2 regions of the Streptomyces sp. NPDC058001 genome follow, and region 1 is predicted to be linked to the other one. Evidence: riboswitches for the same ligand, from Rfam matches in the RefSeq annotation. Region 1 holds a riboswitch; the other holds the start of a gene.
The links. Region 1 has a riboswitch for cyclic di-AMP ahead of ACFVT5_RS32880 (peptidoglycan DD-metalloendopeptidase family protein). Riboswitches for the same ligand answer to the same signal wherever they lie in the genome.
Positions count from the first base shown of each region.

Region 1 (4,334 bases):
CGCTCCGAGCTGACGTACGGGGAGCGGGTCATCGGCAGTCGGCGCGGGCACACCGGGCATCAGCATCTGCCCTGGGTCGCGCTCGACGCCGACGGCGAGGCGACCGAGGAGCGGGGCGAGGTCTACGGCTGCGCACTCGCCTGGTCCGGGTCCTGGCGGATCGCCGTGCACGAGTTGCCCGACGGCGCCGTCCAGATCACCGGCGGCACCGGACACGACGACGCGGGACAGGACCTGCTCGCGCCCGGCGCCACGCTCACCACACCTGTCTTCGCCGGGCTGTGGAGCGGCGGCGGATTCGGCGGCGCGAGCCGCGCCTGGCACGCCTACCAGCGCGCGTACGTCGTGCCGGAAGCGGACCGGGACCGTCCGGTGCTCTACAACTCCTGGGAGGCCACCGGCTTCGGTATCTCCGAGGAGCAGCAGCGCGCCCTCGCCCGGCGGGCCGCCGAGGTGGGCGTGGAGCTGTTCGTGGTCGACGACGGCTGGTTCGGGTCCCGCACCAGCGACCGGGCCGGGCTCGGCGACTGGACCCCCAACCCCGACCGCTTCCCGTCCGGGCTGAAGCCGCTCGCCGACGACGTGCACACGCTGGGCATGCGGTTCGGGATCTGGGTCGAGCCCGAGATGGTGAACCCCGACTCGGAGCTGTACCGGGCGCACCCCGACTGGGTGCAGCACTTTCCGGGACGTACCAGGACGGAATTCCGCAATCAGCTCATCCTCAATCTCGCCCGTGAGGACGTCCAGGCGTATCTCTGGGAGCGGCTCGACGCGCTGCTGAACAGTGCCCCGATCGACTATGTGAAATGGGACTTCAACCGCTGTTTCACCGACGCGGGCTGGCCGGGCGAGCCCTACCCGCAGAAGCTCTGGAACGCCCATGTACGCGCCCTGTACGCCCTGTTGGACCGGCTGCGCGATGCCCATCCCGGTGTCGCCTTCGAGTCCTGCTCCGGCGGCGGCGCACGGGTCGACCTGGGGATCATGGCGCGCACCGACCAGGTGTGGACCTCGGACAACACCGACCCGTTGGACCGGCTCGCGATCCAGCACGGCTTCAGCCAGCTGCATCCGGCACGGGTGATGGCGGCCTGGGTCACGGACAGCCCGAACACGCAGCTCAACGACCGGGTCAGCTCGCTCCGCTTCCGGTTCGTCAGCGCCATGGCCGGAGTGCTCGGCCTCGGCGGTGACCTCACGGAGTGGAGCGGTGAGGAACTGGCCGAGGCGCGGACCTGGGTGGATCTCTACAAGGAGATCAGGCCGGTGGTCCAGCGCGGAGACCTCTACCGGCTGCGGGCCCCGGAGGGGGTGACCGGCGGGCCGAGCGCGATCCAGTACGTGCTCGGTGACGATGTCGTCGTGCTCGCCTGGCTGCCGGCCCAGCAGTACGGGGAAGCGACGGCCCCGGTGCGACTGAGCGGCCTGGACGCCTTGGCCTCCTACGAGTGCCGGGAGACCGGGACCGTGCACCGAGGCGCGGTCCTGCTGCACCACGGGCTGCGCACCGGACTACGCGGCGATCTGGACGCGACAGTCATCCGGCTACGCCGCATCTGACCGAATTGCGCGTTTGATGGGATTCTGGGCCACTGGTCCAACTAGCCCTGAAATAACCGGAATAAGGCGCTATGGCGGCGGCGTCAGTGAGCAGGATCATATCCGTGACGGTGGGTGGCGATCATGCTCGGGCCATGTTCCGTGCGCTCCAAGGGAATTGCGGTACTCCGGAAGGTCCTTCATCGACGCAGGGTGACCGGGAAATTCACCAAGGATCAAGAAGCGGAATGCGTTTGCGAATTCTCTGCTTGTCTGCGGCATTCCTGCTCGCTTAGCGTCCAGCTCCATCCGGACGGACGCCTAATCCTGCCGCCGCCCGGAATCCGGACACCCACCCGAAATTGGCAGGAGCGGGGGATCCACAGGTAGTACGCCGAATCCGGAACCCCTATCGGGAGACCGGAGCGGCTCGGGGTGAAGTCGCGTGAAAGCGCGACCGGGCATCTCCAGCCCGAACCCGACAGCTCACCTCGTAGGCGCCGGAGAGGAATTCGTCATGCCCGCGAAGGGTAAGCACCGTCGTCCCAAGGCCCAGCGCCTCACCCGTGGAATCGCCGTCGCCGGCACCGGTGGCGCCGCGCTCGCACTGCCGTTGATCGGCGCCACCGGCGCCCACGCGGCTCCCGGGCAGGCCGCACCCGTGGCCGCCGAGAAGTCCGTCGCCCTCGACCAGGCCGCCGTCAAGAAGGCCGAAGCGGCGAAGTCCGCCAAGACGGCCACGGTCAGGACGTACGCCGTGAAGTCCGGCGACTATCTCTCGAAGATCGCGCAGGAGCAGAGCGTCAGCGGCGGCTGGCACAAGCTCTACGAGGACAACCGGGAGGCCGTGGGCGACAACCCGAGCCTGATTCACCCCGGTCTGAAGCTGACCATCGGTGGCAAGGCCGCGGACGCTCCGGCCGACCCGTCGTCCTCGTCCTCCTCGTCGGACGACACCGCGGCGCCGTCCACCGAGCCGGCGCCTTCCTCGTCGTCCGCCGACACCGCGGCCCCGGCCGACCAGGGCGCGACCACCAACGCCGCCGACAGCAATGCCTCGGGGTACACGCTGCCCGTCGACGGCGGCGCCGTCGGTACGCCGTACCACCAGTCCGGCAGCATGTGGTCCAGCGGCTACCACACCGGTGTCGACTTCGTCGTCCCGACCGGCACCACCATCAAGTCCGTCGGTCCGGGCACCGTCGTCTCGGCGGGCTGGGGCGGCGCGTACGGCAACCAGGTCGTCGTCCAGCACAGCGACGGCCAGTACTCGCAGTACGCCCACCTCTCCCAGCTGTCCGTCTCGGCCGGGCAGACCGTGACCGGCGGCCAGCAGCTCGGACTCTCGGGCGCGACCGGCAATGTCACCGGACCGCACCTGCACTTCGAGATCCGCACCTCGCCCGACTACGGATCCGACGTGGACCCGCTGGCGTATCTGCGGGCGCACGGAGTCAGCGTCTGACCGAACTCGATCCACTCGATCGGTCGGATTCACGGAAGGGTCGCATCGGCGGATGCGACCCTTCCGCGTATTCCGGGTTGGCCGAATCTTGACCGGTGGTCTTTCTCACGCTTCGTCAACCCCTGGGATGGCTTTATTACGGTGGCGTAGCTCACTCGCGCCGGTGAAAGATGGGGCGTTGTGGCAGCAGAGTCGACAACCTTCATCAGAGACGCGATCAGGTCCTACGCAGCGGTCGGCGACAGCTTCACCGAGGGGGTCGGGGACCCCGGGCCCGACGGAGGCTTCGTGGGGTGGGCCGACCGGCTCGCCGTCCTTCTCGACGACCGACTCCCCGAACACACCTTCCGGTACGCCAATCTCGCCGTCCGCGGAAAGCTCCTCGACCAGATCGTCGCGGACCAGGTACCGCGCGCCAAGAAGCTGGCGCCCGACCTCGTGACCTTCGCCGCGGGCGGCAACGACATCATCCGGCCGGGCACCGACCCCGACGAGGTCGCCGAGCGGTTCGAAAGCGCCGTCGCCGACCTCGCGAACGCCGTCGGCACCGTCGTGGTGACCACCGGCTTCGACACCCGCGGTGTGCCCCTGCTCAAGCATTTGCGCGGGAAGATCGCCACGTACAACGGACATGTCCGCGCGGTCGCCGACCGCTACGGCTGTCCGGTGCTCGACCTCTGGTCGCTGCGGACCGTGCAGGACCGGCGGGCCTGGGACGACGACCGGCTGCATCTCTCGCCCGAGGGGCACACCCGGGTCGCGCTGCGCGCCGGACAGGTCCTCGGCGTCGACGTGCCCGCCGACCCCGACCAGCCGTGGCCGCCGCTACCGCCGCGCGGCACCCTCGAAGTACGGCGCGACGACATCCACTGGGCCCGTGAGTATCTGGTGCCGTGGATCGGGCGGCGGCTGCGAGGCGAGTCATCGGGTGACCACATGGAGGCCAAGCGTCCGGACCTGCTGCCCCTCTGAACCGCCCGGCGGCACGACCGTGTTCGCCGGTACGCGTTCCAGGACGCCCCCGGCGAACACGTCGTACAGCGGCAGGGTCTCCAGATGGACGTACCCGATGTGGCAGTCGCACGCCGTACGGGGACAGGGGCGCGGGCCGAGCGCCGCGCGGTACGAACCGTCGTACAGGTTCCCCAGTTCGGCCGGGACGAAGTGGCAGCGCCGCACGGTGCCCTCGCCGTCCACGGAGATCACCGACGAGCCGGTACGACACGGCAGGCCCGCGCTGCGGTGCGGGTGGCGGCTGTACGGGAACAGCGGGTCGAGCGTCGTCCACCGCTCGGCCTCCGCGTCGGTGTACGTGTGGCCTTCGGCC
Region 1 covers NZ_JBHVQT010000014.1:268,389-272,722, reverse strand. The annotation lists gene ACFVT5_RS32885 (alpha-galactosidase) at 1-1,563, shown strand, start outside; cyclic di-AMP (ydaO/yuaA leader) riboswitch at 1,867-2,055, shown strand; gene ACFVT5_RS32880 (peptidoglycan DD-metalloendopeptidase family protein) at 2,060-3,007, shown strand; gene ACFVT5_RS32875 (SGNH/GDSL hydrolase family protein) at 3,188-3,979, shown strand; gene ACFVT5_RS32870 (STM4011 family radical SAM protein) at 3,929-4,334, opposite strand, start outside.

Region 2 (4,334 bases), on a different contig from region 1:
CCGGCGGCTGCCGCTCCCTCGGCCTCCCCGCGCTCCTGCTCGAACTCCAGTGCCACGGCGGCGAGTTCCTGAAGGTTTTCGATGCGGGTCTCGTCCTGCGGGTCGGTCGAGGACTGCAACTCGGCCAGATACCCGGTGCGTTCGAGTACGGCCTCCAGGACCGTCGCAGGACCGGCGCCGGACTCCACGATGGTGCGCAGGTCCTCCATGAGGGTGTTGAACCGCTGCACGGCGTTGGTGGAGCGGGCCGCCATGCCGTACGCCTCGTCCACGCGGCGCAGTGCCTGCGGGAAGCTGATCTTCTCGCGCTGCGCGAGGGCGTCGATCATCGCCTCGGCGCGCTCGCCGATGCCCCGCTTGGGCACGTTGAGGATACGGCGCAGCGGAACGGAGTCCTCCGGGTTGGCCAGGACACGCAGATACGCGAGGACGTCCCGGACCTCCTTGCGCTCGTAGAACCGGACGCCGCCGACGACCTTGTACGGAAGGCCGACCCGGATGAAGATCTCCTCGAAGACACGGGACTGGGCGTTGGTGCGGTAGAAGACGGCGACGTCGCCCGCCTTCGCCTCGCTCGCGTCCGTGAGCCGGTCGATCTCGTCGGCGACGAACTGTGCCTCGTCGTGCTCGGTGTCGGCGACATAGCCGGTGATCTGGGCGCCCGCGCCGGCGTTGGTCCAGAGGTTCTTGGGGCGACGGCCCTCATTGCGCTCGATGACGGCGTTGGCCGCGCTGAGGATCGTCTGCGTGGAGCGGTAGTTCTGCTCCAGGAGGATCGTGGTCGCGTCCGGGTAGTCCTCCTCGAACTGGAGGATGTTGCGGATGGTGGCGCCACGGAACGCATAGATGGACTGGTCCGCGTCACCGACGACGCACAGCTCGGCGGGCGGCAGGTCGTCCGGGCCCGGCGGTACATCCACCGGGTGCGCGGCGGTGCCGACCAGTTCGCGTACGAGCGAGTACTGGGCGTGGTTCGTGTCCTGGTACTCATCGACCAGGACGTGCCGGAAGCGGCGGCGGTAGTGCTCGGCGACGTCCGGGAAGGCGCGCAGCAGATTGACCGTCGTCATGATCAGGTCGTCGAAGTCGAGGGCGTTGGCCTCGCGGAGCCGGGACTGGTACATCGCGTACGCCTGCGCGACGGTCTTCTCGAAGCCGTCGCTGGCCTGACCGGCGAAGTCCTCTTCGTCGATCAGCTCGTTCTTCAGGTTGGAGATCTTCGCGCTGAACGACTTCGGCGGATAGCGCTTGGGGTCCAGGTCGAGATCGCGGCAGACCAGGGCCATCAGGCGCTTGGAGTCCGCCGCGTCATAGATCGAGAACGACGAGGTGAACCCGAGCTTCTTGGATTCGCGGCGCAGTATCCGTACACACGCGCTGTGGAAGGTCATCACCCACATCGCGTTGGCGCGCGGTCCCACCAGGTGCTCGACGCGCTCCTTCATCTCGCCGGCGGCCTTGTTCGTGAAGGTGATCGCGAGGATCTGGCCCGGGTGGACCCCGCGCTCGGCGAGCAGATGCGCGATGCGGTGCGTGAGGACCCGGGTCTTGCCGGAGCCGGCGCCGGCCACGATGAGCAGCGGTGAACCGGCGTGGGTTACGGCGGCCCTCTGCTGTTCGTTCAGCCCGTCGAGCAGCGCCGCCGGGTCCAGGACGGGGCGCGGGGCGCCGTCCCGGTAGTACGCGTCCCGGGGCGGCGGTGTGTCGAACTTCCCGCCGAACAGATCGTCCGGAATCTCCTCCGGGGCCTGGTGCTCGGGGTCCTCATGGGCCCCCGGGTCCTCATGGGGCGCCAGGTCGTCGGAGCGGGGCGGGTGGTCCTCATGGGCGGCGCGGGGCGCCTTGAGGTTCGCCAGGAAGCTGTCGTCAAAGAGGCTGCTCATCGCCTCCCGAGTCTAGGCCGCCCCACCGACAACCGGTCCCGGTTCCCCCTCCTTGGGCCCCGAACCATAAACGGAGCGAATCCGTCCGCTCACCCAGTGAGAAAGTCACGAAAATGTATCGGGCATATCGCACATCAACCTTCACAGGCTTCACAGGAGTTGGCTAGCGTGCCGGGCAGGCGACCCGACCCCCGCCGGCGAACGACGCCGGGACGGGTGGCCTCCGCTCAATCCGGTGCGCCGCGAGGCAGCCGGAGCCGGGGACCCACTCAGTACCTGGGGTGAATCGGTCCCGTACCCGTGACAGGCGTACGGAGCCGTAGGGCAGCCTTCCGAACCACCCGCCCGAACCCGACAGCTAACCCGGTAGGCGGTCCACGGAAGGAGCGCGTCCGTTGGCGTCGCACCGCAGAGAACGGCAGCCGGGCACACGTGTCGCCGGGCTCCGTACATCCCCCGCCCTCGGGATCACGACGGCGGCCCTGACCTCCGTCGCCCTCCTGTCGCAGAGCGCGCAGGCCGCGCCCGTGAACGACAAGCCGAGCCTCGAAGAGGTCCAGCGCAAGGTGGACGACCTCTACCACGAGGCCGGCGTGGCCACCGAGAAGTACAACGGGGCCAAGGAGCGCACCACCCAGCAGAAGAGGAAGGTCGACGGCCTGCTCGACCAGGTGGCGCGCGGCACCGAGAAACTGAACGAGGCACGGCGGGCCATGGGGTCCTTCGCCGCCGCGCAGTACCGCACCGGCGCGGTCTCGGACACGGCGACCCTGCTGCTCGCGGACAATCCGCAGGACTACTTCGACCAGCGCCAACTGTCGTCACGGCTCACCGAGCGGCAGAAGGAGGTCGTCGACGAGTACCAGACGCAGCAGGTCGCGACGGCCAAGAAGCGGGAGCAGGCGGCGAAGAGCCTGACGAAGCTGACGACCTCGCAGACGGCGCTGCGCAGCAGCAAGCAGGATGTGCAGACGAAGCTGGGCGAGGCGCGTGATCTGCTGTCGAAGCTGACCGCCGAGGAGAAGGCGCGGCTGGCGGCGATCGAGAAGAAGAAGCAGGAGGAGGCGCGCCGCAAGGCGGAGGAACTGGCGCGGAAGCAGGCGGCGGAGGAGAAGAAGCGGCAGGAGGCGGCGGCGCAGGACTCTTCGTCGGGTACGGGGTCCGGCACGGGCACCGGCTCCGGCTCCGGTTCTGGCACTGGCTCTGGCTCTGGCACTGGCTCTGGCTCTGGCTCCGGCACATCGGCGGGTGCGTCCACGCAGACCGCCAAGGTGATCGCCTTCGCCGAGGCCCAGTTGGGCAAGCCGTATGTGTGGGGGGCCACGGGGCCCGGTTCGTACGACTGCTCGGGTCTCACGCAGGCCGCGTGGAAGGCGGCCGGTGTGACACTGCCGCGGACCACCTGGGACCAGGTGAAGGTGGGTACGACGGTGTCGACGGCCGACGCCCGCCCCGGTGACCTGGTCTTCTTCTACGACGACATCAGCCATGTCGGCATCTACACGGGCGACGGCAAGATGATCCACGCCCCGAAGCCGGGTGCGAACGTACGCGTCGAGTCGATCTACTACATGCCCATCCACAGCGTGGTGCGCCCGGCGTAACGGCCCCTCTCATGGGCACCGATATCGACGGCGCGATCGAGATCCGTACGGCGCGCGGGCGGTGGGAGGTCGCGAACGACCTGGCCGACTTCGGTCTCGGCCGGGACCACGACGCGTGGGACTGCCTCTTCGGGGTCAGCGGGGCGTGGGGCGTGGACCGGCCGCTCTTCCCCTACCGGGGTCTACCCGACGACGTCTCGGCCCCGGTACGGGAGACCGGTACCGGCGACTGGACGCACAGCCATACCTACGCCACCTGGGCCGAGGTCGCCGCCGTCGACTGGGACGCGCCGCTCGCCGACGCGCCCGCCTGGTCCTGGGTGGGCGCCTGGCGACCCGGGCGGGACGGGACGTTGGTCCTGGACGAGGTCGTGGCGGTGACGCCCGAGCTGTCCGAGGCGGCGGCGGACATCTTCGGCGGGTCGGTGCTTCCGGCGCCGCCGGAGTGGCCCGCGGGTGGCGAGGTACGGCGGGACGGCGCGGTGTACCGGCCGGTGGTCCTCACGGCACGGATGCTCGCGCCACCGGACGGGGGCCGCTGGGGGCCGGTGTGGACGGCGATGCGGGGGCTTGCCGCCGGGCACGGGGACGAACGGGTACGGCTGGTGGCCTGGTTCGGCTGACGCGCCCGGTTCGGCTGAGGCCCTCGGGACTCAGGTCCAGAGGACCGCGATGAAGATGTTCGCCGTCGTCAGGCCGCCCACGGTGGCGAACAGGCCCTTGTCGACGGTCTCTTCGTCACGCTTCACGTAGACGAGGCCCAGGATCACGATCAGCAGGGCGAGCTTCACGCCGATCTTGATGTTGTTGACGGTGTTGTCGTCGGCCTGGTTGAGACCGACCAGGG
Region 2 covers NZ_JBHVQT010000001.1:314,026-318,359, reverse strand. The annotation lists gene pcrA (DNA helicase PcrA) at 1-1,883, opposite strand, end outside; cyclic di-AMP (ydaO/yuaA leader) riboswitch at 2,098-2,272, shown strand; gene ACFVT5_RS01520 (NlpC/P60 family protein) at 2,279-3,487, shown strand; gene ACFVT5_RS01515 (hypothetical protein) at 3,499-4,110, shown strand; gene ACFVT5_RS01510 (hypothetical protein) at 4,141-4,334, opposite strand, start outside.
Region 2: another riboswitch for cyclic di-AMP. It lies ahead of ACFVT5_RS01520 (NlpC/P60 family protein); the one in region 1 lies ahead of ACFVT5_RS32880 (peptidoglycan DD-metalloendopeptidase family protein).